3 regions of the Streptomyces sp. NPDC044921 genome follow, and region 2 is predicted to be linked to each of the others. Evidence: riboswitches for the same ligand, from Rfam matches in the RefSeq annotation. Region 2 holds a riboswitch; each other region holds the start of a gene.
The links. A riboswitch is a leader RNA that binds a small molecule or an ion and turns the genes downstream of it on or off. The one in region 2 is predicted to bind cobalamin.
Positions count from the first base shown of each region.

Region 1: another riboswitch for cobalamin. It lies ahead of AC07DA_RS05130 (ribonucleoside-diphosphate reductase subunit alpha); the one in region 2 lies ahead of AC07DA_RS23365 (ABC transporter substrate-binding protein).
Region 3: another riboswitch for cobalamin. It lies ahead of AC07DA_RS34080 (energy-coupling factor ABC transporter permease); the one in region 2 lies ahead of AC07DA_RS23365 (ABC transporter substrate-binding protein).

Region 1 covers NZ_JBWKIF010000003.1:3,060-13,319, reverse strand. Annotated here, with positions in the region: gene AC07DA_RS05175 (hypothetical protein) at 1-75, opposite strand, end outside; gene AC07DA_RS05170 (helix-turn-helix transcriptional regulator) at 72-320, opposite strand; gene AC07DA_RS05165 (glycoside hydrolase family 3 protein) at 378-1,916, opposite strand; gene AC07DA_RS05160 (carbohydrate ABC transporter permease) at 1,926-2,774, opposite strand; gene AC07DA_RS05155 (carbohydrate ABC transporter permease) at 2,771-3,760, opposite strand; gene AC07DA_RS05150 (extracellular solute-binding protein) at 3,831-5,114, opposite strand; gene AC07DA_RS05145 (GntR family transcriptional regulator) at 5,428-6,192, shown strand; gene AC07DA_RS05140 (DUF3311 domain-containing protein) at 6,323-6,583, shown strand; gene mctP (monocarboxylate uptake permease MctP) at 6,580-8,208, shown strand; cobalamin riboswitch at 8,396-8,523, shown strand; gene AC07DA_RS05130 (ribonucleoside-diphosphate reductase subunit alpha) at 8,646-10,260, shown strand, end outside.
Region 2 covers NZ_JBWKIF010000015.1:74,200-84,459, forward strand. Annotated here, with positions in the region: gene AC07DA_RS23355 (4-hydroxybenzoate 3-monooxygenase) at 1-898, opposite strand, end outside; gene AC07DA_RS23360 (CoA-binding protein) at 995-1,405, opposite strand; cobalamin riboswitch at 1,503-1,663, shown strand; gene AC07DA_RS23365 (ABC transporter substrate-binding protein) at 1,748-2,767, shown strand; gene AC07DA_RS23370 (FecCD family ABC transporter permease) at 2,764-3,816, shown strand; gene AC07DA_RS23375 (ABC transporter ATP-binding protein) at 4,233-5,021, shown strand; gene AC07DA_RS23380 (hypothetical protein) at 5,122-5,925, shown strand; gene AC07DA_RS23385 (SixA phosphatase family protein) at 5,922-6,464, shown strand; gene AC07DA_RS23390 (YigZ family protein) at 6,492-7,118, shown strand; gene AC07DA_RS23395 (exonuclease SbcCD subunit D) at 7,227-8,390, shown strand; gene AC07DA_RS23400 (AAA family ATPase) at 8,387-10,260, shown strand, end outside.
Region 3 covers NZ_JBWKIF010000032.1:49,291-59,550, reverse strand. Annotated here, with positions in the region: gene AC07DA_RS34095 (energy-coupling factor ABC transporter ATP-binding protein) at 1-799, opposite strand, end outside; gene cbiQ (cobalt ECF transporter T component CbiQ) at 796-1,545, opposite strand; gene AC07DA_RS34085 (energy-coupling factor ABC transporter substrate-binding protein) at 1,552-1,941, opposite strand; gene AC07DA_RS34080 (energy-coupling factor ABC transporter permease) at 1,938-2,639, opposite strand; cobalamin riboswitch at 2,670-2,854, opposite strand; gene AC07DA_RS34075 (serine/threonine-protein kinase) at 2,933-4,348, opposite strand; gene AC07DA_RS34070 (MDR family MFS transporter) at 4,568-5,929, opposite strand; gene AC07DA_RS34065 (ABC transporter permease subunit) at 5,926-7,833, opposite strand; gene AC07DA_RS34060 (GNAT family N-acetyltransferase) at 7,890-8,426, opposite strand; gene AC07DA_RS34055 (VOC family protein) at 8,508-9,305, opposite strand; gene AC07DA_RS34050 (SDR family NAD(P)-dependent oxidoreductase) at 9,474-10,260, opposite strand, start outside.

The sequences.
Region 1 (10,260 bases), on a different contig from region 2:
CCAGGCCGCGCCGCGGCGGTCGTTCATCAGCAGCAGCATGGTCCGGTCGTAGCGCGTCAGGCGTGTCGTCGTCATGGCTGGTTCCTCCCGTAGACCTCGTCCGTGAGCGGCCGGAACGGTTCGAGGGAGAACAGGGCCTCGACCGGCAGCCCGAAGAACTTGGCGATCTTCAGTGCCAGGTCGAGGCTCGGGTTGTACTGCCCCCGCTCGATGTAGCCGATGGTCTGGTAGTGCACTCCCACCGCCTCGGCCAGGCTCTGGCGCGACACCTTCCGTTCGGCACGCACCACGGACAGCCTGTTGTGGACCTGCTCGCTCATGTATAAGGAGTACTACATCTGATCGCAGATCCACAACCAATGTCGGGGGCGGAGGCTTCAGTGGTCCGCGACCCCCGCGATGACCTCGGCCGCCGCGCGGCCGCAGACGCGGGCCGCGCCGTGGGTGGCGATGTGCAGGGCGCCGCGCGGGGCGGCCTGCGGCACGCCCATCTCGACGACGATCGTGTCGGGGCGGGCGGCCAGCAGGATGTCGAGGGCGGAGGTCATCCAGCGGTGGCGGTGTTCGTCCCGGACGACGGCGACGATGCGACGCGGGCCGGCCGCCTCCAGGGCCGCCCGGCCGGCGCTCTGCCCGGCCTCGCTCTCCGGGCCCTCCCCGGCGGAGAAGCTGCCGGTCACGGTGCCGGGCAGGAGGTGGATGAGTTCGGCGGCGACGCCCCAGGGGGTCTCGTCGCCGACGGCGATGTTGGCGACGGGCGTGAGGGCGGCGACGTAGGGCGGTTCGGTCAGGGGCTCGAAGGCCTCCGGGCTGCCGAGACCGGGGGCGGGGGTCACCGTCAGGGCGCGGCGGGCGGCGCGCAGGCCGACCTCGCCGCCGTGGGAGTCCTCCGCCGGGCGCCCGGCCGTACCCGTCCAGCGGGCCAGGGACCGGACGCGGTCGGCCGCGTCGGCGAGGCGTTCCTCGGCGAGTTCGCCGGTGCGGACGGCCCCGACCAGGGCGTCCCGCAGGCGGAGCACCGTCGCGTCGTCGGCCAGGCCGCCGCCCACGCAGATCGCGTCGGCTCCGGCGGCGACGGCGAGGACGCTGCCGCGTTCGATGCCGTAGGTGCCGGCGATGGCGCGCATCTCCATGCCGTCGGTGACGATCAGGCCGTCGTAGCCGAGTTCGCCGCGCAGCAGGCCGGTCAGGATGCGGCGGGAGAGGGTGGCCGGGTGGTCGGGGTCGAGGGCCGGGACGAGGATGTGGGCGCTCATGACGGCCCGGGTGCCGGCGGCGATGGCGGCCCGGAAGGGCGCCAGTTCGCGCTCGGCCAGCACCTCGGCGGAGACGTCGATGCGCGGCAGGGCGTGGTGGGAGTCGACGGCCGTGTCGCCGTGGCCCGGGAAGTGCTTGGTGCAGGCGGCGACCCCGGCGGACTGCAGGCCGGTGACGTAGGCGGCGGTGTGCCGGGCGGCCAGAGCGGTGTCGGCGCCGAAGGAGCGCACGCCGATGACCGGGTTGCGCGGGTCGGAGTTGACGTCGGCGGAGGGGGCCCAGTTGAGGTTGACGCCGCAGGCGGCGAGGCGGCGGCCCAGTTCGCGGGCGACCTGGTGGGTCAGCTCCACGTCGTCGACGGCGCCGAGGGCGTGGTTGCCCGGGAAGGAGGAGCCGCTGCGCACCTCCAGGCGGGTGACGTCACCGCCCTCCTCGTCGATGGCGACGAGGACGTCGTCGCGCTCGGCCCGCAGCTGGGCGGTGAGGGCGGCGAGCTGGTCCGGTGAGGCGATGTTGCGGCCGAAGAGCCCGACGGAGGCCAGGCCCTCACCGAGCCGGCGCAGCAGCCAGTCGGGCGCGGTGGTGCCGGTGAAGCCGGGCTGCAGGACGGTCAGGGCGTCGCGGGTGAGCGTGTCGGTGCCGCTGGCGAGTGTCGTCATCGGGTGAGGTCATCCCTTCACGGCGCCCGCGGTCAGGCCCGCGGCCATCTTGCGCTGGACGAGGAGGAAGAGGGCGACGATCGGCACGGCCATCATCGTGGCTCCGGCCATCATCGGCGCGTATTCGGTGCCGTGCTTGGTGGTGAAGTTGCCGAGCCAGACGGTCGCGGTCTGGTTCTTCTGGCTGAGGAGCATCAGGGCGTAGAGGTACTCGTTCCAGGCCTGGATGAAGGCGTAGACCGAGGTGGCGACCATGCCGGGGGCCAGCAGGGGGAAGACGACCCGCAGGAAGGCGCTGGTGCGGGAGCAGCCGTCGACCATGGCGGCTTCCTCCAGCTCCTTGGGGATGTTGACGATGAAGCCCCGCAGGGTCCAGACCGTGAAGGGCAGGACGAAGGTCAGGTAGGTGATGATCAGGCCGGTGAGCCGGTCGTACTGGCCGAGGTCGTTCAGGAGCAGGAACACCGGGATGATCATGGCGACCAGCGGCACCATCTGGACGGCGAGGATGCCCACGATCACGATCTTGCGGCCGCGGAAGGCGAACCGGGAGATGGCGAGCGCGGCGAGCAGCCCGACGACCATGCCGATGACGACGACCGCGAGCGACACCACCAGGCTGCGCCCGACCGGGCCCCAGAAGTCGGAGATGTCCAGCGCCCGGCCGAAGTTGTCGAGGGTCAGGCCGGTCGGCAGCAGGCTCGGGTCGGGGTCGATGGCGTCCTTGGCGGGCTTGAACGCCGTGTTGAGCATCCAGTAGAGCGGGAAGCCCGCGATGAGGAAGACCAGGAGGCCGAGGAGGTTCCAGCCGAGCCGCGGGTTCCTCCTGCGGCGGCGGGTTCCGGCGAGCGTGCTCATTCGACCTCTCCGATCTTCAGCATCTGCCGCATGTAGACGGCGACGACGCCGAGCAGCAGCAGGACGGTGATCAGGGCGATGGCCGAGCCCTGGGCGTAGTCGTTGACCACGAAGGCGCGGTCGTAGGAGTAGGTGTTGAGGACCTGGAACTCCGGCTCGGGGTGGCCGTTGCGCATGACGAACACCTGCGGGAAGACACCCATGTCCCAGATGACCGACAGGGTCGTGAGCATCACGATGATCGGCTTGAGGACGGGCAGGGTGACGTAGCGGAAGACGCCCCAGGAGCCGGCGCCGTCCAGGCGGGCGGCCTCCTCCAGTTCCTTCGGGACCTGGGTGAGACCGGCGCTGAGCGTGATGACCACGAACGGCACGGCTCCCCAGACGACCAGGAGCATGATCACGGCCAGGCCCTGGGGGCCGCTGGCGAACCAGTTGTGGCCGATCATGTCGATGCCGGGCAGCTTGCTCAGCAGGGCGTTGAAGACGCCGTAGTCGGAGTCGAAGAGCCACTTGAAGACCGTGGTGGCCACGATCACGGGCATGCCCCAGCTGGCCACCAGCACGATGTTGATGAGGACCTTCAGCCAGCCCGAGACGCGCTGCAGCAGCAGGGCGAGCGCCATGCCGATCACCATGGTGAGCACGACGGCCCCGCCCGCGAAGATCACCGTGCGCAGTACGACGGCCCAGAACTCGCCGTCACCGAGCACCTTGGCGAAGTTGTCGAAGCCGACGCTCTCGGCGGGCTGGAAGCCCCACAGCTGGGACTGGCCGAACTTCTGGAAGGACAGGGTGACCAGGCGGGCCAGCGGATAGGCCATGACCAGGGCCAGGACCAGCAGGCAGGGGGCGAGCAGCAGCCACGGGACGGCGGCACCTCCCGAGGTGCGCTGCGCGCGGGGCCGCCGGCCGGCGGGGGGCGGCACAGGTACCGGCCGCGGTGGCGGCACCTTGGCGGGGGTGGTGGTGTCTGCGGCACTCATCGCGCGCTCCTTGGCGGTCCCTCTGGTCCTGACGACGGCGGGGCTCCGCGTGGGGAGCCCCGCCCGTAGGTCACTTGGTGTTGATGACCTTGTCGATCGCGGCGTCCGCCTCCTTGGCGGCGGCCTCGACGGACTTCTTGCCGGTGCCGATGTTCTGCAGCATGGTCTGCAGGATCTGCGCCTTCTCGACCTGGCCCCAGCCGGGTGCCATGGGGACGAACCAGTTGGACTCGGCCGCGGTGGCCGGGACCGCCGTCTTGGGGTCGTTCTTGAGCGTGGCGAGGTCCGTCTTGTTGTTGGGCAGGTTGCCCTTGGCCATCAGGCCCTTCTGCCCGGAGGAGCCGGTGAACGCGTTGATCCACTCGGCGGCCAGGTCCTGCGCGTCGGACTTCACCGGCACGGCGAGGTCGGAACCGCCCAGGAAGACCGGCATGTTCTTGCCGGACGGGCCGGGCATCACGAAGTTCTCGAGGTTGCCCTTGAGCTTGCCGCTCTTGTCGTTCTTCGGGTCCTCGGCGGTGGCGCCCTCCCAGGCGGCCGCGAAGATCATGGCGGACTTGCCCTGGCCGTAGACGATGTAGCGGTCGGACTCGTCCTTGGTCTTGTCGCCGTGCATGTACTTGTCGACGACGTTCTTGAACTCCTTGAGGCCCTTGAGGGACTCCGGCGAGGAGAGCGTGGCCTTCCACTGGCCGCCCGACTCGGTGGCGATGGCGCCGCCCGCGTCGTAGACGAAGGACATGGCCGCGTACCAGTCGCGGGTGGGCTGGTACCAGGCGTTGAACTTGTCGCCCTGCTTCTTCTGGATCTTGTCCAGGGCGTCGGTCAGTTCCTGGTACGTCTTCGGGGGCGTCTTCACGCCGACCGAGGCGGCGATGTCCTTGCGCCAGTTGGCGACGCGGCCGCCGGCGTAGTAGGGGACGCCGTAGGTCTTGCCCTCGTAGGTCACCGAGGCCTTGAGGCCGTCCAGCCAGGCGTCGGAGTTGTCGAACGTGCCCTGGTCGAGGGGGGCGAAGGCGCCCTTGACCATGTAGCCGAGCATCTCGGTGTTGCCCATCTCGACCACGTCGGGGGCCTTGTCGGTGGCCAGGACGGCGTCGAGCTTGGCGTTCTTGTCGGGCCAGCCGTAGTACTCATGGCTGATCTTCAGACCCGGGTGCTTCTTCTTCACCGCGTCGTCGGCGGCCTTCACCAGCTCCGGCCAGTTGTTCTGGGCGTCGACGGTGAGCCAGACGGTCAGCTCCTTGGCGTCCGCGCCGCCCTTGTCCGAGCCCCCGTCGCCCTCGCCGCCGCACGCCGCGATGGAGACCATCATGCCCGCGATACCGATCGCGGCTGTCAGCTTGCGCTTCACGCCACCCTCCTCAAGGGATCCCACAACCCCCCTGGCTCCCCGCGGTGAACGGCGGGCCGGGCCTGGACCATTGGTGTAGACCAGTACCGGGAGCTTGGCCCAGGCCAATCAGCCTGTCAAGGGTCGCGAGAAGGCTCTGACCAGCCGTTATGCGACCTACATATGCAGGAACCTTTAAGTAAGAAGCCAGCGAAAACCCGCTTGCACAGGCCATACTTCAGGTAGACCACTCGCAGTGGTGGACTAGACCAAACAAGACGCCGACGGTATACAAGTGAGATCGTGTCGGCGGACCGAGCCGGGAAGGCGGAGCATGAGCACCGACGTCAGCAGTGCGGAGAACGAGAACGGGGTGCCCGTCCGTACCGCACGCGTGCCCAAGTACTACCGCCTGAAGAAGCACCTGCTCGACATGACGGAGACCCAGGCGCCCGGCACGCCCGTCCCGCCCGAGCGCACCCTCGCGGCGGAGTTCGACACCTCCCGCACGACCGTGCGCCAGGCACTCCAGGAACTGGTCGTCGAGGGCCGGCTGGAACGCATCCAGGGCAAGGGCACCTTCGTCGCCAAGCCGAAGGTCTCGCAGGCCCTGCAACTGACCTCGTACACCGAGGACATGCGCGCCCAGGGCCTGGAGCCGACCTCGCAGCTGCTGGACATCGGCTACATCACGGCCGACGACCGGCTCGCCGGGCTGCTCGACATCACGCCGGGCGGACGCGTGCTGCGCATCGAGCGCCTGCGCATGGCCAACGGCGAGCCCATGGCCATCGAGACCACCCACCTCAGCGCCAAGCGCTTCCCCGCCCTGCGCCGCTCCCTGGCGAAGTACACGTCCCTCTACACCGCGCTCGCCGAGGTCTACGACGTCCATCTCGCCGAGGCCGAGGAGACCATCGAGACGTCCCTGGCCACCCCGCGCGAGGCCGGCCTGCTCGGCACGGACGTCGGGCTGCCGATGCTGATGCTCTCCCGGCACTCGCTGGACCGGGACGGCCGGCCGGTGGAGTGGGTGCGGTCGGTCTACCGGGGCGACCGGTACAAGTTCGTGGCCCGTCTCAAGCGTCCCCAGGAGTAGCCGACCGCAGGCGGATCCGCCGTTTCTTTTGGGTACCGCATTGCGGACGAGGGGTTCCGCTGTCGCCGCACCCTGACCTAGATTGCCTGCGCATTGCACAGGTGATCACTTGAGGGGACGGAGCCGCCTGATGTCGCAAGCCCCGGAAGTCAGCAGAGGGCCGGTGGTGACGCCGACGCGCGTCGTCATCGCCGTCTGTCTCATAGCGCCCTTCGTTGCCATGCTGTGGGTCGGCTCGTACGCGAAGACCGACCCGGCCTTCATCGGGATCCCGTTCTTCTACTGGTACCAGATGGCGTGGGTGCTGATCTCCACGGCGCTGACGATGATCGCCTTCAAGCTGTGGCAGCGTGACCAGCGCGCCCGCCGGAAGGGCGGTGCGTCGGAGTGAAGGACGGCGTCAACGGCGTCGCACTCGCCGTCTTCATCTTCTTCTTCCTGGCCGTCACGGTCATGGGCTTCCTCGCCGCGCGCTGGCGCAAGGCCGAGAACGAGCACAGCCTGGACGAATGGGGCCTGGGCGGCCGCTCGTTCGGCACGTGGATCACCTGGTTCCTGCTCGGCGGCGACCTGTACACGGCGTACACCTTCGTGGCGGTGCCGGCGGCGATCTACGCGGCGGGAGCGGCCGGCTTCTTCGCGGTGCCCTACACGATCCTGGTCTACCCGCTGATCTTCACGTTCCTGCCGCGCCTGTGGTCGGTCTCGCACAAGCACGGCTACGTGACGACCTCCGACTTCGTGCGCGGCCGCTTCGGCTCCAAGGGGCTGTCCCTGGCCGTGGCGCTGACCGGCATCCTGGCGACGATGCCCTACATCGCGCTCCAGCTGGTCGGCATCCAGGCCGTGCTGGACGTGATGGGTATCGGCGGCGGCGAGAACACCAACTGGTTCATCAAGGACCTGCCGCTGCTGATCGCCTTCGGCGTGCTGGCTGCCTACACGTACTCGTCGGGTCTGCGGGCGCCCGCGCTGATCGCGTTCGTGAAGGACACGCTGATCTACATCGTCATCGCGGTGGCGATCATCTACATCCCGATCAAGCTCGGCGGCTTCGACGACATCTTCGCCAAGGCGGGTGAGGCGTTCAGCGAGACCAACCCGGCCACGGGCGCGCCGCGCGGTGCGCTGACGCCGCCGGAGGCGGGTCAGTGGACCTACGCCACGCTGGCGTTGGGCTCGGCGCTGGCGCTGTTCATGTACCCGCACTCCATCACGGCGACCCTGTCCTCCAAGAGCCGTGAGGTGATCCGCCGCAACACCACGATCCTGCCGCTGTACTCGCTGATGCTGGGCCTGCTGGCGCTGCTCGGCTTCATGGCGATCGCGGCCGGGATCAAGGTGCAGAACGGGCAGCTGGCGATCCCGCAGCTGTTCGAGACGATGTTCCCGGACTGGTTCGCCGGTGTGGCCTTCGCCGCCATCGGCATCGGCGCGCTCGTGCCCGCGGCCATCATGTCCATCGCGGCCGCGAACCTGTTCACGCGCAACATCTACAAGGACTTCATCAAGCCGGACGCCACGCCCGCGCAGGAGACGAAGGTCTCCAAGCTGGTGTCCCTGCTGGTGAAGGTGGGCGCGCTGGCCTTCGTGCTGACGATGGACAAGACGGTCGCCATCAACTTCCAGCTGCTCGGCGGCATCTGGATCCTGCAGACCTTCCCGGCCCTGGTCGGCGGCCTGTTCACCCGCTGGTTCCACCGCTGGGCGCTGCTCGCGGGCTGGGCGGTCGGCATGGTCTACGGCACGGTCGCCGCGTACGGGGTCGCCTCGCCGACGCAGAAGCACTTCGGCGGCTCCTCCAAGGAGATCCCCGGCATCGGCGAGATCGGCTACATCGGCCTCACGGCGTTCGTCCTGAACGTGGTGGTGACGGTGGTCCTGACCTTCGTGCTCAGGGCGCTGAAGGCCCCCGACGGCGTCGACGAGACCAAGCCGGAGGACTACACGGCGGACGCGGGCGACCCCGGGGTACAGGTGGAGCTCCCGCCTGCCACGGCCGGTTCGTCGCACTGACCTCCCGGCGCGGAGCACCGCGCGACACACACCGGACGACCCCCGGCGGGCCGCCGTGAGAACACCTCACGGCGGCCCGCCGTCGTCCCGCGGCCGGCGAAGATCACTCTGCACACCTGCCGGCTGACCCTCTGAAACCAGCGCGACACAACATCTGGGGGTGGCATCCGAACCCGGCACAAGATGTATGCTCATGCTCGCTGTCGCCGCAGGGGAATCCGGTGCGAATCCGGAACTGTCCCGCAACGGTGTACCCATGCCCTTTCACACGGTATGGGCGTCAGTCCGAGGACCTGCCGACAGTGCGCCCGGCCATCCGGCCGGTGTGCCTGACGTCCGGGCCTCGTGGAATGGGCCGGTGGACGCGACGCCGTGTGCGCTCGTGTGCTGCCCCCTGCCCTCGACGAGGCCCCGTGCCGAGCGAGGGAGAGCCCCACGTGACCATCGCGCCAGCCGATCCGGTCTCAGCCGCCGGAGAAGACGCGGAAGAAGCGCACGACGCTCCCGGTGCCGCCCTGTTGCGGACCCTGACCGAGCTGACCGCCGACCTCCCCGACGCCGATCCGGGCCGGGTCGCCGCCGCCGCCCTGCGCGGCCGGTCCGCGCGGGCGGACGAGACGGAGTTGCGCGAGCTGGCGACGGAGGCGGCCGCCGGTCTCATCTCCGAGGACCCCGCCTACTCCCGGCTGGCCGCCCGGCTGCTGACCATCGGCATCCGTGCCGAGGCCGCCTCCCAGGGCGTCACCTCCTTCACGCAGTCGGTCGCCGTGGGCCACCGCGAGGGTCTGATCGCCGACCGCACCGCCGCGTTCGTCCGGCTGCACGCGGCCCGGCTCGACGCGCTGATCGACACCGCCGCCGACGACCGCTTCGGCTACTTCGGCCTGCGCACCCTGCACAGCCGCTACCTGCTCCGGCACCCGATCACCCGCAAGGTGATCGAGACGCCCCAGCACTTCATGCTGCGCGTGGCGAGCGGCCTCGCCGAGGACGACACCGCACGGGCCGTGGACGAAGTCGCGGCGCTCTACCGGCTGATGAGCCGCCTCGACTACCTCCCCTCCTCCCCCACGCTGTTCAACTCCGGCACCCGGCACCCCCAGATGTCGTCCTGCTACCTCCTCGACTCCCCCAAGGACGAGCTGGACTCCCTCTACGACCGCTACCACCAGGTCGCCCGCCTGTCGAAGCACGCCGGCGGCATCGGCATCGCCTACTCCCGCGTCCGGGCCCGGGGTTCGCTGATCCGCGGCACGAACGGGCACTCCAACGGCATCGTCCCGTTCCTGAAGACCCTCGACGCCTCGGTCGCCGCCGTGAACCAGGGCGGCCGCCGCAAGGGCGCCGCCGCCGTCTACCTGGAGACCTGGCACGCGGACATCGAGGAGTTCCTGGAGCTGCGCGACAACACCGGTGAGGACGCCCGGCGCACGCACAACCTGAACCTCGCGCACTGGGTCCCGGACGAGTTCATGCGGCGGGTGAACGCCGACGCGCAGTGGTCGCTGTTCTCCCCCGCGGACGTGCCCGAGCTGGTCGACCTGTGGGGCGAGGAGTTCGACACCGCCTACCGGGCCGCCGAGGCGAAGGGCCTGGCGCGCAAGACGCTGCCCGCGCGCGAGCTGTACGGCCGGATGATGCGCACCCTCGCGCAGACCGGCAACGGCTGGATGACCTTCAAGGACGCCGCCAACCGCACCGCCAACCAGACCGCCGAGCCGGGCCACGTGGTGCACTCCTCCAACCTCTGCACGGAGATCCTGGAGGTCACCAGCGACGGCGAGACGGCGGTCTGCAACCTGGGGTCCGTCAACCTCGGCGCCTTCGTCGGCGACGGGGACATCGACTGGGAACGGCTGGACGACACCGTCCGCACGGCCGTGACGTTCCTCGACCGGGTCGTCGACATCAACTTCTACCCGACCGAGCAGGCGGGCCGCTCCAACGCCCGCTGGCGACCGGTCGGCCTCGGCGCGATGGGCCTGCAGGACGTCTTCTTCCAGCTGCGTCTGCCCTTCGACTCGCCCGAGGCGAAGGCCCTGTCCACCCGCA
Region 2 (10,260 bases):
CGGCGAGGAAGAGACGGCCGTGCGCCATGGGCTCGGTCACGTAGTCGTGCATGTCCAGCACGCGCTTCTCGATCAGCCGCCCTTCGGTCAGCGGCGCCGCACCGTACGCCCCGAGCCGCTCCCGGAGCTCCGCCCAGACGCGCTCGTGCGGCCAGTTCTCCGGGTCGTCGCCCGGCGGGCACTGCAGGTAGTAGCGGGTCACCTCCGGGCTGCGCGGCATCTGCCCGGCGAACCCGCGGGCGTGACAGCCGAACAGCACGCAGTCCGCGGACGGCGGAGCCTCGGCGAGCAGCGCCAGCCAGCCGATGCCGTAGTCGTGCCGGGCGATCCGCACCCGCTCCGGCGGCAGCGACGCCCGGGACACCCCGCGCGCGCCGTCACACCCGGCGACGAACCCGGTCTCCACGACCTGCCGTTCGCCCGTCTCGGGACAGACGTACGACACCGAGGGCCGGTCGGAGCCGAGGTCGTGGAGCCGCACGTCCCGGACGCCGAAGCGGATCCGCCCGCCGCGCACGTCGGCGTACTCGCGGACCAGGTCCGTCACCAGCAGCGGCTGCGGGTAGACGAAGTGGTGGCTGCCCGTCAGCTCGCCGTAGGAGAACCGGTAGCGCTCCCCGCCGAAGCGGAACTCGCACGCGCTGTGCAGCTCCGCCCGGTCCAGCAGGTTACGGGCGAGGCCGCGCTTCTCCAGGCCGCGTACGGCCCACTCCTCGATGACGCCCGCCCGCGGCCGCCGTTCGATGAACTCCCGGGTCTCGGTCTCCAGCACCAGGCAGTCCACCGAGGCGGCCCGCAGGATGTTGCCGACGGTCAGACCGGCGGGGCCGGCGCCCACGACGACGACCGGGAAGCGTTGCGGGGCACCGGAGTTCGCGGGCGGCGGGAGACGGGTCATGCCGCTCATTATGGAGGCGGTGCCGGCGCACGGGCACCCGCACGGCGGCCGGACGGGCGCACCGTTTCCGCGCCCCGCGGCGGGGCGCCGTGGCGGTCACCGCCCGAGCCGCGGGATCTCGATCGCCGGGCAGCGGTCCATCACCATCTCCAGGCCCGCCGCGCGGGTCCGCGCGTACGCCGCCTCGTCGACGACGCCCAGCTGGAACCAGACGCCCTTGGCGCCCTTCGCCACCGCCTCGTCCGCGACGGCCCCGGCGAGCTCGCTGTTGACGAAGACGTCGACGACGTCCACGTCGAAGGGGATGTCCGCCAGGCTCGCGTACCCCTGCTCGCCGTGCACCGTCTCCGCCTTCGGGTGCACCGGCACCACGCGCTTGCCGAAGCGCTGCAGCACCGCGGCGACGCCGTACGCCGCGCGCTGCCGGTTCGACGACAGGCCCACCACGGCCCAGGTGTCGCCTAGCTCGCTGAGGATCCTGCGGACCGTTGCCTCGTCGCCGTACACCGGCGGCCTCCTCGGGACGTCGTGGTCGAAGTGCTGTCCCGGCAACGGCGCGGGACGCGCGGTGATTCCCGGGGAGCCGCCGTGATAGCTTGCCGAGGCCAGTCGAACCCATGTACGTGGGTCAGGGAATCCGGTGGGAATCCGGAACTGACGCGCAGCGGTGAGGGGGACGGGCGGGGCCTCGGCCACTGGACTCCGGCACGGACGTCCGGGAAGGCGCTCCGTTCCGGGTGAACCCGAGTCCGAAGACCTGCTGGCGGCCCCCGCGGCCGGTACGCGGCGGGGGAGCACCGTACGACCGGGCTCCGCGATCGGGCCCTCGACGACTGAGGACTGGTTCCCGTGCCCCTCGCCCCACCCGCCCGCGCCGTCCTGCTGCTCGCGGCCGGCTCCCTGCTCCTGACCGGCTGCGGCGACGCCGAGCCCGCCGCCGCGAAGGCCGCCGCCGTCCGCCTCGGCAACTGCGGCCACGAGGTGCGCGTCGCCGCGCCGCCGCGGCACGCCGTCTCCCTCAACCAGGGCACCACCGAGATCCTGCTCTCCCTCGGCCTCGCCGACCGCCTCGCCGGCACGGCGACCTGGACCGACCCCGTGATGAAGGGACTGGAGAAGGCCAACGCGACGGTGCCGCGCATCGCCGACGACAACCCCTCCTTCGAGCGGGTCCTGGACGCGGACCCGGACTTCGTGGCCGCCTCCTTCGTCTCCACCCTCGGACCGGGCGGCGTCGCCACCCGCGAACAGTTCGGGAAGCTCGGCGTCCCCACCTACGTCTCGCCGTCCGACTGCGCCGGGAAGGACAACTCGGGCGGCGGCGACGGCGCACGCGACAAGGCCCTCGGCATGGACACCGTCTACGGCGAGGTGCGCGACCTCGCGGCCGTCTTCGGGGTGAGGGAACGCGGCGACGCGCTCGTGGCCTCCCTCCGCCAGCGCATGAAGAAGGCCACCGCCGGCGTCGACGCCTCCGACGTCACCCTCCTGTACTGGTTCGCCAACTCCGAGTCGCCCTACATGGCGGGCTGTTGCGGGGCGCCCGGCATCATCACCCGCTCCCTCGGCGCGAAGAACGTCTTCGACGACACGCACGAGGAGTGGCCGCAGGTCAACTGGGAGACGGTCGCCGAACGCGACCCCGACGTCCTCGTCATCGGCGACCTGACCCGCAAGTCGCAGACCGCCGAGTCGGCCGCGAGGAAGATCGCCTTCCTGGAGTCCAACCCGGCCACGAAGAACATGGACGCCGTCCGGCACAAGCGGTACGTGCTGCTCAGCGGGCAGGCCATGAACCCGACCATCCGCACGGTCGAGGGAGTGGAACGGGTCGCCGCGGGGCTGCGCCGGTTCGGGCTGGTGAAGTGACCGCCCCGGACCTGCCGGAGGCCGGGGCCCGGCCCCGGCGCGGGGCCGGGCTCGCCCTGGGCGCCGCCGGGGCCGCCGCGCTCGTCGCCTCCCTCGCCGTGGCCATCACCATCGGCCCCGCCGACATCCGCGTCACCGACGTGTGGTCCGTCGTGGCCGCCCATCTCGGCCTGGGCAGCTCGGACCTGACACCGCTCCGGGACGGCATCGTCTGGCAGTTGCGGCTGCCGCGCACCCTGCTCGCGGCCGTGTGCGGAGCCGGACTCGCCGTGTGCGGAGCGGTGATGCAGTCGCTGTTGCGCAACCCGCTGGCCGATCCGTTCGTGCTCGGGGTCTCCTCGGGCGCCTCCACCGGTGCGGTCGTCGTGGTCGTGCTGGGCGTGGGCGGCGGAGCGGTCTCCGTCTCCGCCGGCGCCTTCCTCGGGGCCCTGGTCTCCTTCGCGCTGGTGCTGCTGCTCAGCCACACCCTGGGCGGCACCACCGACCGGGTGGTCCTGGCCGGCGTCGCCGCCATGCAGCTGTTCTCGGCGCTCACCTCCTTCGTGGTGATGACCTCCGCCGACGCCGAGACGACCCGGGGCGTGCTGTTCTGGCTCCTCGGCTCGCTCGGCGGCGTCGGCTGGACGGACGTGTGGCTGTGCCTGGCCGTGCTGGCGGTCGCACTGGTGGTGTGCCTGGCGTACGCCCGCACCCTCGACGCCTTCGCCTTCGGGCAGGACGCGGCCGCCGCGCTCGGGGTGTCCGTGGCCCGCACCCGTCTGGTACTGCTGTGTGTCACGGCCCTGCTCACGGCGGCGCTGGTCAGCTCGGCCGGGGCGATCGGCTTCGTGGGCCTCGTCCTGCCGCACGCGGCCCGGGCACTGACCGGGCCCGGGCACGCCCGGCTGCTGCCGGTCACGGCGCTGGCCGGTGCGGTCTTCCTGGTGTGGGTGGACACGCTCGCCCGGACGGTGCTGGATCCACGGGAGGTGCCGGTGGGCGTCGTCACCTCGCTGATCGGGGTGCCGGCGTTCGTGGCCGTGCTGTACAAGACGCGGAGGGCACGGTGAGCGGGACGGGAACACCGGCGGACAGCGGGGGCCCGCGCTCCGGGCGGACCGGCCGCGGTTGCGGTGGGGTGACGGCTGGGGGGCGCGACCACGGTTCCGGTGGGGTGGAGACCGTGGGCTGCGGCTGCGGCTGCGGCTGCGGTTGCAGTGGGGTGGAGACCGTGACGGACGGCGGGGGTGCCGGTGGGGTGGAGGCCGCGGGGGGCGGCTGCGATTCCGGTCGGGCGGAGACTGCGGAGGGTGTCCGCGGTGCCGACGGGGCGCGTGCCGGGTGCGGTGTCCGCGAGGCCGGTGAGCCGCGGGCCGAGGGCGGTGTCAGCGGCGCCGACAGGCTGCGGGCCGTGGGGGTCGCCCGGGGTGCCGCTGGGCCGCGGGCCGTGGGGGACGTCCAGGGTGCCGCTGGGCCGCGGGCCGTAGTGGGCGCCCGGGGTGCCGGTGGGCTGCGGGCCGAGCGGGTCGGGCGCCGGACCGACGGGCGGCTGATCCTCGACGGCGTCGTCCTCGCGCCGGAGCCCGGCTCCACCCTCGGCGTGCTCGGCCCCAACGGCTCCGGCAAGTCCACGCTGCTGCGGCTGATGGCCGGGCTGCTCACCCCGACGGCGGGGGTCGTCACCCTCGACGGCACGCCGCTGGGCGACCTGCCCCGCCGCACGGTCGCCCGCCGGCTCGCCGTCGTCGAGCAGCAGTCGGACACCCAGGTCGAGCTGACGGTCGAGGACGTCGTACGGCTCGGCCGCATCCCGCACCGGCGGGCCTGGTCACCCGCCTCGGCGGACGACGAGCGCGCCGTGCGGGCCGCCCTGGAGCGCACCGGCCTCGCCGACCGGGCCGGCCGGCCCTGGCACACCCTCTCGGGCGGTGAGCGCCAGCGCGTGCAGATCGCCCGTGCGCTCGCCCAGGAGCCCCGCGAACTCCTCCTGGACGAGCCCACCAACCACCTCGACATCCACCACCAGCTCGACCTGCTCGCCCTGGTCGCGCGGCTGCCGGTCACCACCGTCGTCGCCCTGCACGACCTCAACCTCGCGGCGATGTACTGCGACCGGGTGGTCGTCCTGCGCGCGGGCCGGGTCGTAGCGGGCGGGACACCGGGTGACGTCCTCACGGAGGAGCTCATCGCCGAGGTGTACGGGGTGCGGGCCGCCGTCCGCGCGGACGGCCCCGGCGGACGCCCCCACGTGCGGTTCCTGGGCACGCTGGACTGAACGGGACGGCCCGCCCCAACCCGGGACGGCCCGCCCCCGGCCCGGGGTGGGCCGTCCCGGGGCAGGTCGGGTGCGCCACGGTGACCGGAAAACGGCGCGCATGACTGCGCGTCCGGGCCCGCCCGCCTACGCTCGCCTCGTGCTGCGCATCATCGACGCCCGTACCGGCGAGCCGGCCGACGCCGCCCCGGCCCGCCGGGGCCTGACGCGCGTCGAGGCGCACGCGCCCGGCTCCGACACGACGCACCTGCGGGTGCTGCTCGTCGCCGACCTCCTCGTCCGGGCCCTGGAGATCGGCGGCACACCCGTGTGGGCCCTGCTGACCGGCGGCCACCGCCGGGCCGAGCTGCGGGCCCGCGCCGCGGCCCTGGGCATCCGTCCCTTCGAGGAGAGCCCCGACATCGGCGCGGGCCTGGGCGAGGCCCAGGTCCTGCACGTCGCGGCCGAGGGCGGGACGGCACCGGACGGACTGCGGATCTCCGTCGCGCCGGTGCGGCCGGGCCCGCCGGACACCGCCGGTCCGGAACACGCCGGGCCCGCCCCACCCGGGCCCCCCGACCCCACCGACCCCGCCGTCCTGCGCCTCGCCCTGCTCACCCGGCACCACAGCGCCGCCGTCCGGCTGGACGAGGCCGCCCTGGACGAGGCCCGCGCCACCCTCGCGCGCTGGCGCACCGCCGTCGCCCGGTGGGCCCGGCGTCCCTCGCGGCCCGTCCCCGACGACGTGCGGCGGCGGTTGCGCGCCGCCTGGGAGGACGACCTGGACGTGCCCGGGGTACTGGACGTACTGCGCCGGGTGGAGAGCGACCCGGAACTGCCGGACGGCGCCCGCTTCGAGACCTACGCCCACGCCGACCGCCTCCTCGGCCTCGACCTCACCCGCGACCTGGGAACCTCCTCATGATCGAACGTGCCGGAACCGGCCCGCTGCGCCGCCTGGTCGTGCTGCGGCACGCCAAGTCCGCCTGGCCCGTGGACGTCGCCGACCACGAACGCCCGCTGGCCCTCCGCGGCCGCCGCGACGCCCCCGCCGCCGGACGGGCCCTGGCCGAGGCCGACTGCCTGCCCGACCTCGCCCTGTGCTCCACCGCGGTGCGCGCCCGCCGCACCTGGGAGCTGGCCGCCGGCGAGTGGGGCACGCCCCCGCCGGTCCGCCACGACCGGCGCCTGTACGCCGCCGGACCCGCGGGCCTGCTGACCGTGGTGCGCGAGGTGCCCGCCGAGGTGGAGACGCTGCTGCTGGTCGGCCACAACCCGGGCCTCGAGGAACTGATCCTGGCCCTGGCGGGCGACGGCCTCGACGACACCCTGGAACGGGTCCGCACCAAGTTCCCCACCGCGGCGATCGCTGTCCTGTCCTGGCGCGGCACGACCTGGCGGGACCTCGGCCCCGGCGCGGCGCTGCTGACGTCCGTGACCGTGCCCCGGGGCGCGAAGAAGTAGCCCCGGGCCCGCGCATAGGCTGGCCCGATGCAGGACGAATACCGCACGGTCGCCCGCGCGGGAGTGCACGAGACCGAGGTCAACCGCTCCCGCTTCCGGTGCGCCCTCGCCCCGGCGGCCACCGAGCAGGAGGCCCAGGAGTTCATCGCCGCGGTCCGCAGGGAGCACGCGGACGCCAACCACAACTGCTGGGCGTACGTCATCGGCGCCGACGCCTCCGTGCAGAAGGCGAGCGACGACGGCGAGCCCGGCGGCACCGCGGGCGTCCCCATGCTCCAGATGCTGCTGCGCCGCGACATGCGGTACGTCGTCGCCGTCGTCACCCGCTACTTCGGCGGGGTCAAGCTCGGCGCGGGCGGCCTCATCCGGGCCTACGGCGGAGCGGTCGGCGAGGCCCTGGACGCCGTCGGCACGCGCACCCGCCGCAGGTTCCGCCTCGGCACCGTGACCGTCGACCACCAGCGGGCCGGGAAGCTGGAGAACGAGCTGCGCGCGACCGGACGCGAGGTACGGGACGTGCGCTACGGCGAGGAGGTCACCCTCGACATCGCCCTCCCGGACGCGGACGTCGAGCCTTTCCGCGCCTGGCTGGCCGACGTGACGTCCGGCACGGCCCGCTTCACACCGGGCGGGGAGGCGTACGGGGACGCCTGACGTTCCGGGCCGAAGCGGTCATAACGCCCTGTTTCGTGGCGGGAGATGACGGTCGATACGGGAGTTACCACCCGTGCTGTCGGGCCCGGCGGCTAGTCTCGGGGGATCATGAGACTGCTGCACACCTCCGACTGGCACCTCGGCCGGGCGTTCCACCGGGTCAACATGCTCGGGGCCCAGGCCGAGTTCATCGCCCACCTCGTCACGACCGTGCGGGAGCGGGCCGTGGACGCGGTGCTGGTGTCGGGAGACGTGTACGACCGGGCGGTGCCGCCGCTCGCCGCGGTCGAGCTGTTCGACGACGCGCTGCACCGCCTCGCGGACCTCGGTGTGCCGACCGTGATGATCTCCGGCAACCACGACTCGGCCCGCCGGCTGGGCGTCGGGGCGGGCCTGATCGGACGGGCCGGCATCCACCTGCGGACCGAGCCGTCGGCGGCCGGCACCCCGGTGGTGCTGTCCGATCCCCACGGGGACGTCGCCTTCTACGGCCTGCCCTATCTCGAACCGGCCCTGGTGAAGGACGAGTTCGGCGTGGAGAAGGCCGGCCACGAGGCCGTGCTCGCGGCCGCCATGGACCGGGTCCGCGCCGACCTCGCCGCCCGTACACCCGGCACGCGCTCCGTCGTCCTCGCGCACGCCTTCGTCACCGGCGGCGAACCCAGCGACAGCGAGCGGGACATCACCGTGGGCGGCGTCGCCGCGGTCCCCGCCGGCGTGTTCGACGGCGTCGACTACGTGGCGCTCGGGCACCTGCACGGCTGCCAGGCCCTCACCGACCGCGTCCGCTACTCCGGCTCCCCGCTGCCCTACTCCTTCTCGGAGGCGGCGCACCGCAAGAGCATGTGGCTCGTCGACCTCGCCGCCGACGGCTCCGTCGCCGCCGAGCGCGTCGACTGCCCGGTGCCGCGCCCCCTGGCCCGGATCCGGGGCACCCTGGAGGACCTGCTCGCCGATCCGCAGCTGGCCCGGCACGAGGAGGCGTGGGTCGAGGCGACGCTCACCGACCCGGTCCGCCCGGCGGACCCGATGGCCCGGCTCGCCGCGCGGTTCCCGCACACGCTCAGCCTCGTCTTCGACCCCGACCGGACGGAGGACGAGTCTCAGGTGTCGTACGCCCGCCGCCTGGCCGGGCGCAGCGACCAGCAGATCGCCGAGGACTTCGTTGCCCATGTGCGCGGTGCCGGACCCGACCCGCACGAACAGGGCGTGCTGCGCGACGCCTTCGACGCGGTCCGCTCCGACGAGGCCGTGCGGGAGGTGGCCCGGTGAGGCTCCACCGGCTCGCGGTCACCGCCTTCGGGCCCTTCGGCGGCACCCAGAGCGTCGACTTCGACGAACTGTCGGCGGCCGGGCTGTTCCTGCTGCACGGGCCGACCGGCGCGGGCAAGACGTCCGTCCTGGACGCCGTGTGCTACGCCCTCTACGGCTCGGTCCCCGGGGCCCGGCAGGGCGGCGGGCAGGGCGCCACCCTGCGCAGCGACCACGCCGCCTCCGGCACCCGCACCGAGGTCACCCTCGACCTCACCGTCGCCGGACGCCGCCTGGAGATCACCCGCCAGCCACCCTGGGAGCGCCCCAAGAAGCGCGGCACGGGCACCACCGTGGACAAGGCCCAGACCTGGCTGCGCGAGTACGACGCCACGGCCGGGACCTGGAAGGACCTCAGCCGCTCGCACCAGGAGATCGGCGAGGAGATCACCCAGCTGCTCGGCATGAGCCGGGAGCAGTTCTGCCAGGTCGTGCTGTTGCCGCAGGGCGACTTCGCGCGGTTCCTGCGCGCCGACGCCGAGGCCCGCGGCAAGCTGCTGGGCCGCCTCTTCGACACCCGCCGCTTCGCCGACGTGGAGAAGCGCCTCGCCGAACGCCGCCGGACCACCGAGGCCCGGGTCCGGGAGGGCGACGCCGCCCTGCTCGCCGACGCCCACCGCATGCAGCAGGCCGCGGGCGACGCCATGGAGCTGCCGGAGCTGGCCCTCGGCGAACCCGGGCTCGCCGAGGCCGTGCTGAGCGCCGCCGCCGTCGCCCGCAGCGCCGCCCGCGAGCAACTCACCGTCGCGGCATGCCGGCTCGCCGCCGCCGAATCCGCGCAGACCGCCACCGGCCGCGCCCTGGACGAGGTGCGCGAACTCGCCCGGTTGCAGCGCCGGTTCGCCGACGCGCGGGAGAAGGCGGCCCAGCTGGAGCAGGGCGCGGAGGCCTACCGTCAGGCGCAGGCGCTCATGGAGCGGGCCCGCAAGGCCGAGGCCGTCGCGCCCGCCCTGGAGCTGCGGGAGGCCGCCGAGGCCGAACACCGCCGGGCGGCCGAGGCCGAGGCACGCGCGCGTGCTCTGCTGCCCGAGCGTTTCGCCGCCGAGGGCGCGGCCGGACTCGCCGCCGCCGCACGGCGCGCCGCCGAGGAACTGGGCGGACTCGACTCCGCCCGCCGCGCCGAGCGGCGCCTGGCCGAACTCCTCGACGAACGCGCCGGACTGGACCGCCAGGATCGAGCCGACGCCGACCTCCTCCAGGAGGCCGAGGCCTGGCTCGACGGCTGGGAGGAGACCCGTACGGCCCTCCAGGGCCGGATCGACTCCGCGCAACGGGCCGCCTCCCTCGCCGAACAGCTCGCCGTCCGGCGCGAACCGGCCCGGCAGCGCCTGAAGGCCGCCCGGCTGCGCGACCAGCTCGCCGAGGACACCGAGCGCGCCGTCGAGCAGGTCCGCTCCGCGCGGCAGGAGGCGCTGCGCGCCCAGCAGCACTGGCTGGAACTCAAGGAACAGCGCCTGACCGGCATCGCCGCCGAGCTGGCCGCGCAGCTCACCGACGGCGAGCCCTGTGCCGTCTGCGGCGCGACCGAGCACCCCGCCCCCGCCCGCAAGGTCGCCGGGCACGTCGACCGCGAGGCGGAGGAGCAGGCGCTCGCCGCCTACCGGCGCGCCGACGCGGAGCGCGCCGAGCACGAGCAGCGCCTCGGTGTGGTGCGCGAGGCGCTGGCCGCCGCCACCGCCGAGGCCGGGGACACCCCGACCGGGCAGCTCGCCCGGGAGGCCGGGGAACTGGAGGAGCAGTACGCGCACGCCCGCGGTGCCGCCGCCGAGCTGCACTCCGCGCAGGAGCGGCTGCGGCAGGCCGGGCAGGAGCACGAGCGCCGTCTCGCCGT
Region 3 (10,260 bases), on a different contig from region 2:
TGCGCGGCCCAGGCTCTTCGCCGGTCAACAAGCCCTGGGCGCGCAGTAGTTCGGTGGCTGCGGCGCCCCACGGCAGCCGCAGCCCCGCCGCGCGCAGGAGGTCCCTGCGGGCCAGGACCGCGGGCGCGGGGCCGGTGCGGACGCCGGACGGGGTGAGGAGGGCCGCGTCGTCGGCCCAGGACAGGGCGAGATCGACGTCGTGCGTGGCCATCACCACCGTGGTGCCGCCGGCCCGGAGCGTGCCGAGCGTCGCGAGGAGCCGTTCCTGGCCGTCGGGGTCGAGCCCGGCCGTCGGCTCGTCGAGGATCAGCACCCGGGGCCGCATGGCGACCGCACCCGCGATGGCCGTGCGCTTGCGCTGCCCGTAGGAGAGCAGGTGGGTGGGCCGGTCGGCCAGAGCGGTGATGTCCAGCGCGGCCAGCGCCTCGGCCACCCGGGTGCGGACCTCCGCGTGGTCCAGGCCCAGGTTGAGCGGCCCGAACGACACGTCCTGCTCGACCGAGGCGGCGAACAGCTGGTCGTCCGGGTCCTGCACCACCAGTTGCACGGTCGTCCGCAGCCGGGTCAGGCCCTTGCGGTCGTACGTCACCGGCTGCCCGTCGACCGTCAACCGGCCTACGTCCGGCCGCAGTCCGCCGCTGAGCAGGCGCATCAGGGTCGTCTTGCCGCTGCCGTTGCGCCCCAGCAGCGCCAGGGCGCGCCCCTCGCGGACGTCGAAGTCGAGGCCGCTGAGCACCACCGGGCCGTCCGCGTAGCCGAAGGACGCGCCCCGCAGGGCGACGAGGGCGGGCTCGCTCATGTCAGCGGCCTTTCCAGGAGCAGGGAGAGGGCGGCCAGCGCCACGAGCAGGGCGCAGCCGGCGGCCGTGAAGCGGGCGGAGACACGGGCCTCGGGCACCAGGACGCGCAGGGTGCCGTCGTAGCCGCGTCCGGCGAGCCCGGCCTGGAGGCGGGCGGCCCGGTCGAAGGCCCGGACGAACGCGGTGGCGCCCAGGCCGGCCAGGGAACGCCACTCCGCGGCCCGGCTGGTGTGGCCGAGGCGCGCGGCCTGCGCCTCCCGGATGCGGCGCACCGAGTCCAGCAGCAGGAAGCTCATCCGGTACGTCACCAGTGCGACATCGACGACCGGTGCGGGGATCCCCGCCCGGACCAGGCGCGGCAACAGGTCGGACATGGGCGTGGTGAAGGCGAACAGCAGCACGCCCAGGGAGGCCGCCGAGGTGCGCAGCAGCAACTCCCCGGCCCGGACGGGCCCGTCACCGGCGAAGGAGACGAAACCCTCCGGCCCGCCGACCTGGACGAGCAGCGTGAGCGCGCCGGTCGCGCAGAAGCCCAGCGGCACCCGGTAGGCCCGCCACAGCCGCCGGGCCGGCACGCCCGCCGGTCCCAGCAGCAGCACCAGGGCCGTGACCAGCACCAGGGCCGCGCCCGGCCAGGGCGGCAACGAGATCGCGAGCACGGTGAGGCCGAGCCCGAGCACGGCCTTGTCCACGGGGTGGCGGCGGCGCCAGCGGCTGCTGTGCGCCGCCGCGTCGATCGGCAGCACCCGGGCTCAGTCCTGCCCGTCGGCGGGCTTCCCGGCCGCGGCGGGGGACCTGCCGGCCGTGTCGGCGGGCGCGCTCCCGGCCTCCCGCTCCAGCGCGCGCCGCTCGCCCTGCCGCCGCCCTCGGCGCAGGCCGAAGTAGTAGGCGAGGACACCGGCGCCGAGCGCCGCCTGGAGGGAGAACAGGGCCGACTCGATCTCCCCGGACGGCGGTTCGTACAGCGGCGAGAACCACGGCTCGTAGTCCGGCTCGATCTCGGTGATCGCGGACTCCGCCTCGCCGTCGGCGCCCGCGAACGGCTCCTCCTTGTGGTCGCCGAGGCCGAGGGCCAGCGGCAGCACGGCGAGGGCGGCCACGGCGAGCAGCAACAGCAGGTTGATCCTCGTGTTCCTGCTCACCGAGCCACCGCCTCCGCGCCGGTCCGGGAGCCCTTCGTGCCCAGCAGCACGCCCAGCCGGGTCAGCTCGCCCTTGCTGGACTGCACCAGCAGCCGCATCACCAGCACCGTCAGCAGCCCCTCGCTGACGGCGAGCGGGATCTGCGTGACGGCGAAGATGGAGCCGAACTTGCCGAGCGCGCCCAGGAATCCGCTGCCCGGGTCCGGGAAGGCGAGCGCCAGCTGCACGCTGGTGACGCAGTAGGTGGACAGGTCGGCGACGAACGCCCCGCAGAACACCGTCACCATGAGCGGCACGTCGTACCGCCGCAGCAGCCGGTAGACGGCGTAACCGGCCCAGGGCCCGACGACCGCCATGGAGAAGACGTTCGCGCCGAGCGTGGTGAGCCCGCCGTGCGCCAGCAGCAGCGCCTGGAAGAGCAGGGTGATGGTGCCCAGCACCGCCATGACGGGCGGCCGGAACAGGATGGCCCCCAGGCCCGTGCCCGTGGGGTGGGAGCAACTGCCCGTGACGGACGGCAGCTTCAGGGCCGACAGGACGAACGTGAAGGCACCGGAGGCACCGAGCAGCAAGGTGCTCTCGGGGTGCTCGCGCACCTCACGGGTGAGTGACCGGACTCCGTGGACGACGAACGGCGCCGACGCGACGCCCCAGGCGGCCGCGTGCGCCGGAGGCAGGAAACCCTCGGCTATGTGCATGGCTCAGCAGACCCTCTCCAGCACCTCGTGGATGGTTGACGCGCCTTGGCCGGTCTCCTGGCTGACGGGTACCACCGCCCGAACTCCGCCTTCCCGGGTCACGAGGACCCAGTGGCTGCCCGCGAGGGCCGGAGCCGGACTTCCCGATTCACAGTGGCGAGGGCCGCACCGGCATCACACCGGATTTCCCGTTCACCAAGGCGTGGTGACAATAAGGCCGGGGTAAGGGCGATGACAAGCCGCCCCAGGGGGCGCGCGAGGGGGCGCCCGCTCGCACACCGGCGCAGAATCGCTCAGTCCTCGCCCTCGTCGTCCTCGTCGCCTCCGTCGTCCACCGGGACCTGCGGAGGCCGCTGCTGCGGCTGCTCCACCTGCTCCGTGCCGTCCCCGCCCGTCTCCGGCGCCGGGCTCGACGGACCGGGCGGCGGTCCGGCCGGGGCCGGGGTGGTGGGTGCCGCCGAGGACGGGACGACATCGGCCACGGTGCCGACCGTCGACGTCTCGCCGGTCTGCGCGGTGGAGGCCGGCGGGTCGGCGGACGCCCCCGGCTCCGAGGGCGAGGCCGGGCTGCTCGCCGACGGCGAGGCGTCGGGTTCGGTGCTCTTCGTCGTGGTGTCGTCGGGTGAGAACCACACCATGCCGAGGTACATCGCGGCGAGGAAGAGGGCCGCGGCGGCGGCCGTGACGCCCAGCCGCGACCGGTTGCCGGAGCCGCCCCGCGGCGCCGCGCGGCGGGCCCGCCCGCCCGGGGCGGTGCGCGCCCCCGTGGGCAGCGCGTAGGTGACCGGGGCGCCGGCCCCGGCCGGCGCGAAGCCCGCCGTCCCCGGGGACGGCACCGGGGAGGGCGCCGGCTGCGTGGCCTCCGGCAGCGGCTCGGGCCGCCCCTGCCAGGCACCGGCGGCGAACCACTCGGCGGCCTGCTGGGCCGACGGCCGGTCCTCGGGCTGCTTGGCGAGCAGCCCCAGCAGGTAGTTCTCGAACGCCGGCGGGAGACCGGCCACGCCGAGTTCGCGGGGCGGCACCGGGGCGGCGTCCAGATGCTGGTGCAGGAGCGCGACGGCGGTGTCGGCCTGGAACGGCGGGCGGCCGCTGAGCAACTGGTAGAGCACGCACCCCAGGGAGTACATGTCGGACGCGGGGCCGGCGGGCTTGCCCAGCGCGCGCTCGGGCGCGAGGTAGAGGCCGGTGCCGACGATCTGCCCGGTGGCGGTGAGCGCGGCCCCGGGGTCGTCGAGGAAGCGGGCGATGCCGAAGTCCCCGATCTTCAGCGTCCCGTGGGCGTCCAGCAGCAGGTTGGCGGGCTTGATGTCGCGGTGGACGATGCCCTGCGCGTGCGCGGCGGCGAGTCCCGCGGCGGCCTGGGCGGCGAGGTCGGCCACCCGGCCCGCCGGGAGTGCGCCCGACGCGGCCAGCACCCCGGCGAGGCTGTCGCCGTCGACGAGTTCCATCACCAGGTACAGCCGGTTGTCGTACTCACCGAAGTCGAGCACGCCGACCAGGTTCGGGTGGTTGAGACGCCCGGCGGTCTGGGCCTCCAGGCGGAACCGGGAGGCCGCCGTGGCGTCGGTGTCCTGGGGCAGCAGCAGCTTGACGGCCACCGCTCTGGCGAGCGTCTCGTCGTACGCCCGCCAGACCTCTCCCATTCCACCGCGCCCGATCTCAACATCCAGCCGGTAGCGGCCCGCTAGCAGCACTCGTCCTCGTCTCATGCAGTGGGAAGCTCGTCGCCGCAGCCCGAACTCCCCGCGTCCGGGCGGGGATTGGTGGGGGGTGCCACAGCCGACCCAGGATACTGGCGCCGGATGATCATTATGCGCCGCGGCGGTGAGCCCGGGCGGTACGGCCCCGGAAACAGGTCGCAGACCCGGGGCGCACGCGGGGCCGCACTCCGGGTGGCGCGTCCGCGGGCGTGCCCGCCGGAGGCCGGATCAGCCCGCCGGAGCCGTTCCCTTCTCCCCGGCCTCCCGTTCCTCCCCGGCCTCCCGTTCCCCCTCGGCGTCCCGGTGCGGCAGCAGCGCCACCGCCAGGGCCGGTACGGCCGCCAGGACCAGCCACGGCACGGCGGCCGGCAGCCCCAGGTCGAGCAGGGAGCCGGTGGCCGCGCTGCCGGCCAGCACGATCAGGCCGGAGACGGAGGACAGCGCCCCCATGTACAGGCCGATCCGGCCGTCTTCGGCGAGGTCGGGCACCCAGGCGCGGGCGGCGGGTACCACGAGCATCTGCCCCACGGTGAGCAGCACGACGAAGCCCGCGGCCGGCAGCAGCCCGGCGGTGCCCGTCCACCCGGCCGGGCGCGCGGCGGCCACCACCGCGAAACCGGCCGCGATCAGCAGCAGTCCGGCGGCCATGGAGCGGCGCAGGTCGAGCCGGTCGCCCGCCCAGCGGGTCACCGGGAGCTGCGCGCACACGACGAGGACCGACGACAGGGCGAACAGCCAGGACAGCGGCGCCTGCGAACCCGCCGCGCGCTGCACCTCGTCCGGCAGGGCCAGATACAGCTGGTTGTAGCCCAGCAGGTACGTGCCGTACGCACAGCACAGCGCCAGGAAACGGCGGTTGCGCAGGACGCGGGCTCCGCCGCGCTGCCGGACGCGGACCCGGCCGGGGATGTGCTGCGGCATCAGCCGCAGGTGCCCGGCGAGGACCAGCACGAAGACCGCCGCGCCGGCGAGGCAGGCCGTACGGAAGCCGACGGCGAGCAGCAGCGCGCCGAGCAGCGGCCCGGCGAAGGCGCCCACCTGTCCCGCCACGCTGAACAGCGCCAGCACACGGGTGCGCGGTCCGTGCCCGTCCGCCTCCCAGACGACCGCCTGGCGGGCCACCTCGGACTCCACGGCGGGGGAGAACAGGGCGGCGGCGAAGCCGATCACCAGCACCGCCCCGATGACGGCCCAGGTCGCCTCCGCGTACCCGAGCCAGGCGAACCCGGCGATCCGCAGCGCGCAGCCGGCCAGCACGACCGGCCGCACGCCCCACCGGTCCACGAGCCACCCCCCGACCACGAACAGGCCCTGCTGGCTGAAGGTGCGCAGCCCGAGCACGAACCCGACCAGCCAGCCCGCCATGCCGATCGCGGTGCCGAGGTGCTCGGCGAGGAACGGCAGCACGGCGTAGAAGCCCAGGTTGAAGGCGAGCTGGGTCAGGATCAGCAGCCGCAGCAGCCCGGACAGGTCCTTCCAGAGCCGCCGGGTGCTCTCGCGCGGCGCCCGGGGCGGCTCGCCGTCGGTCATGGCGCCACGGGGCACACGGGCGGCCCGGCGGGCCAGGACACGGGAGATGAGGTCGGTCATCGTTCTTCTGTCGGTGAGGTCGGTGAGGCGGACACGGGGGCCAGGAGGCGGTCGGGGCGGCTCGCGTGCCGCTGTGGCACCCGGGGTGCGGTGCGCCGCGGAGGCGGACCGGGCGGCCCGCCGGGGCGCCCGCGCCTCCCGGGCAGGCGTACGCCCCCGGCGGCCGTGACGGCCAGCGCCCCCAGCAGGGCGAGCGCGGCCGCGGGGAAGAGGACGGCCCAGGGGGCGCGTTCGGCGTAGGCCTGGTTCTCGGAGAGCAGCAGGCCCCACTCGGGCGACGGCGGCTGGGCGCCCAGTCCGAGGAACCCGAGCGCGGCCAGGCCCAGCGCGATGCCGGGCAGTCGCAGCAGGGCGTGCCGGGTGACCGGCCCCAGCACCGCCGGCAGCAGTTCGCGCCGCAGCAGGTACCAGCGGCCGGCGCCCAGCGCACGCGTGGCGGCCAGGTGGGTGGTGGCGCGCTCCTGACGCAGCAGCGCGGAGGTGTGGGCGGCCAGTGGTGCCCAGGCGACGACGCCGACGGCGACGGCGGGGGTCCACGGACCACCGCCCGCCACCCCGGCGGTGAGCAGACCGGCCAGCACGGGCGGCACGGCGCTGACCGTGTCGGCCATCGGCCCGGACAGCCGCGGCAGCAGCCCGAGCAGCAGCCCGGCGGCCAGGGCGGCGGCGCTCACGGCGAGGGCGACGGCGAGGGTGGTCAGCGCCCCGTGGGCGACCCGGGCGAGCACGTCCCGGCCCAGCGCGTCCGTGCCGAAGGGGTGGGCGGGGGACGGCGCCCGGAGCCGGGCGAAGGGGTCCAGGGCGAGCGGGTCGCGCGGCAGGCCCAGCGCGATCACACCGGTCAGCACCGCACCGTGGAGCAGGGGGAGGGAGCGGGGCGCGGGCGGGGCGGGCCGGTGCAGGGAGTGCAGGGCGCCGTCCCGCAGGGCGGGGCCGGTCAGCAGCCGGGCCGCGAGCCGGGCGAGGAACGTGGCGGCGGCCGCCAGCAGGACCAGGGTGAGGGTGCCGGTCTGCAGCACGGGCAGGTCCTGGGCCAGGGCGGCGTGCAGGGTGAGCCGGCCGAGGCCCGGGATGTCGAAGATCTGCTCGACGGCGACCGAGCCGCCGGTCAGACCGACCACGAACAGGCTCAGGTTCGGCAGCAGGGCCGGCACGCAGCGGCGCACCGCCTGCCGCGCCACCGACACCGGCGGGACGCCGCGTGCGGCGGCCGCCAGCGCCCACGGCTCGGCGAACGCGCCGGGCAGCAGGTCGTCCAGCATCCGTCCGAGGACCGCCCCGGCGGGCAGGCCGAGGGCCAGCGAGGGCAGCACCATCCACTGCGGCCCGTACCAGCCCAGGGCGGGCAGCCAGCCCAGCTGCACCCCGATCACCGAGGCCAGCACCGAGGCGACCAGGAACTCGGGCAGCGCGGCCAGTACGGCCGCCGCCGTACCGCCGGGCCGGAGCGCGCCGAGCCGCCGCCGCGCACCGAGCCGGAGCGTGCGGGCACACACCGCCGCGGCCGTGAGGGCGGCGACGGCGAGCGCCCCCGACATCAGCAGCAGCGACACGCCGAGACCTTGCACGACCCCGGGCAGCACCTCGGAGCCGGACACCCACGAGGTGCCCGCGTCCCCGTGCAGCAGCCCGCCCAGCCAGCGGCCGAGCAGCCGCACGGGGCCGTCGTCCAGGCCCAGTTCGTCCCGGACGGCGCTCAGCGTGGCGGGGGTCGGGTCGCGCTCCGCCGACCGGGCCTTGAGGACCGTGAGCGCCGGGTCGGTGCGCGACAGCCACGGCAGCAGGCCGATCCCGCCCACGAGGGCGGCGGTGAGCACGGCCCGCCACAGCAGCGTGGGGCCGCCGCCGCGCGCGAGGACGCGCAGCCGCCTCGCACCGGCGAAGGCCGTGGCCACGAACGGCATACGGAGGGCTGTCGGGCGGTGGACCGTCGTGCGGAGGGCTGTCGGGCGGCGGACCGTCATGCGAAGGGGATCTCGAAGTGCACGGCCCCGCTGCCCCCGCCGGGCACGTCCTCCCGCTCGTCGCACAGCACCTTGCCCAGCGTCCGCCACAGGCCCATCGCGCCCGGGGAGTCCGGATAGGTGTGCAGGTACACCGACCGGTAGCCGCCGTCGGCGCGCGCGAAGTCCAGCAGACCCGCCACCAGCCGCCGGGCCAGTCCCCGCCTTCGGTGCTCGGGCCGCACGTACACCCGGCGCAGCTGCGCGGTCTGACCGGACGGGAACCGCTCGGCCAGCCAGCGCGGGTTGGGCGGATGCGCCGGGCCGCGCGCGTCCAGCGCGGCCGTGGCCGCCACCGTGCCGTCCCCGCCGTCCACCGCGACCAGGAGCGTGTGCCGGGCAGGGGTGAGATAGAACGACACCGGATCGATGATGTCGGCGTGCCAGTGCGGCACGTAGCCCGTCCCGAAGTCCCGGTACACCGCGTCCAGCATCACCACCCGGGCCCCGTCGACGTCGTCCGGCGTGGCTTCCCTGATGATGTAGTCGCGCATTTGCGCATCATATGCAAGTAGTGCGGGAGTGCTCCGAGCGGTCCCCGCACGCCCGGGGCCAGGGCCTGCGGGAGGCGGCGCTCACATCCCGGACGGAGTGAGCAGCACGAAGTCCGCGTTCGCCCGGTCGAGGCAGACGGCGAGACGGCCCACGCCCTCCACGTCCTCGGGGCCCATCTGGACGCTGCCGCCGTTCTCCTCGACCCCGGCCACCGCCGCGTCGCAGTCCTCCACGGCGAACACCGGGTGCCAGTACGGCCGGCCACCCGCGAGCGCGAGGACGTCCCCGCCGACCTCCACGAGGCCGCCGTGCATGCGCTCCTCGGGGAGCCCCGCCGGGGTGATCAGGGTGTACGTGCCTGTCCCGCCCGGCATCGGCATGTCACTGAACCGCCAGCCGAAGAGGCCGCCGTAGAACTCCTTCGCGGCGGCGGCGTCGCTCGTGTACAGCTCCGTCCAGGACAGCGAGCCCGGCTGGTCCACCAGCTCCAGGCCCGCGCTCGTGCCCGGCTGCCAGACGGCGAACTGCCCGCCCAGCGGGTCGCTGAACTGCGCCATCCTGCCCCACTCCGCGAGGTCCGTCGGCGCCACCCGGACCGTGCCGCCCGCCTGTCGCACGGCCTGGGCCGCCGCGTCCGCGTCGGTGACCCGGTAGTAGAGCATCCAGGCCGAGCGGGCGCCCTCCTCGGTGAGCCTGCCGAGACCGGCGACGACCTTGCCGTCCTTGCGGAACATGCCGCCTTCGAAGTCCTCGCTCCCGCCCATGGACTCGTACTCCCACCCGAGCACGGCACCGTAGAAGGCCGCGGCGGCCCGGACGTCCGGAGCGCCGAGGTCGAGCCAGCAGGGGGAACCGGGGGCGTACTCCGTGGTGATCATGGCGATGCTTCCCTTTCGCAGATCCTCCGCCCAGCCTGACACCGGGCACCGACGGGCGCCCGTCGGAGCGACAGCCGCCGCCGGACGGGTGGGGGCGCAGCCAGTCAAGGACCGTGGACGGCGTGACGACCGGCGGGGAATGGGGTCGCCTGGGCGCCGCCGGGGGTCTCAGTGGACGGACAGGCCGCCGTCCACGAAGAGGGACTGCCCGGTGATGTAGGCCGACGCCGGGCCCGCCAGGAAGACCGCCGCGCCCGCGAAGTCCTCGGCCAGGCCGTTGCGCCCGACGAACGTGCGCGCGGCGAGAGCGGCCACCGTCTCCGGTTCCGACGACAGCCGTGCGTTGAGCGGGGTCATGACGAAGCCGGGCACCAGGACGTTGCAGGTGACGCCGCGCGGCGACCACGCCTCGGCCTGGGAGCGGGTCAGCGCCTCCAGTCCGCCCTTGGACGCGCCGTAGGCACCGCTCTGCACGAACGCCCGGTGCGCCTGCTGCGAGCTGATGTTCAGGATCCGCCCGTACCCGCGCTTCGCCATGCCGGGGCCGAAGCGCTGTCCCAGCAGGAAGGGGGCCTCCAGGTTGACGGCCATCGTGGCGTCCCACACGTCCTCGGTGAGCTCGTCCAGGTGCGGACGGAGGTTGATCCCGGCGCAGTTGACCAGGATGTCGGGCTCGCCGAACGCCTCGACCGCTCGCTCGGCGGCCGTCCGCACCCCCTCCCGCGTGCCCAGGTCCGCGCTGACCCAGGCCGCGCGGCAGCCCTCGGCCGCCAGTTCCCCGGCCGTCGCCTTCAGGGCGGCCTCCGTACGGGCCACCACCACGACGCTCGCCCCGGCGCGCGCGAGGGCGCCGGCGATGGCCCGGCCGATGCCGGAACTGCCGCCGGTCACCACCGCGACCCGGCCCGCCAGGGAGAACAACTCGCAGAGATAGGCCTGTGCCGCCCGGCCGGTC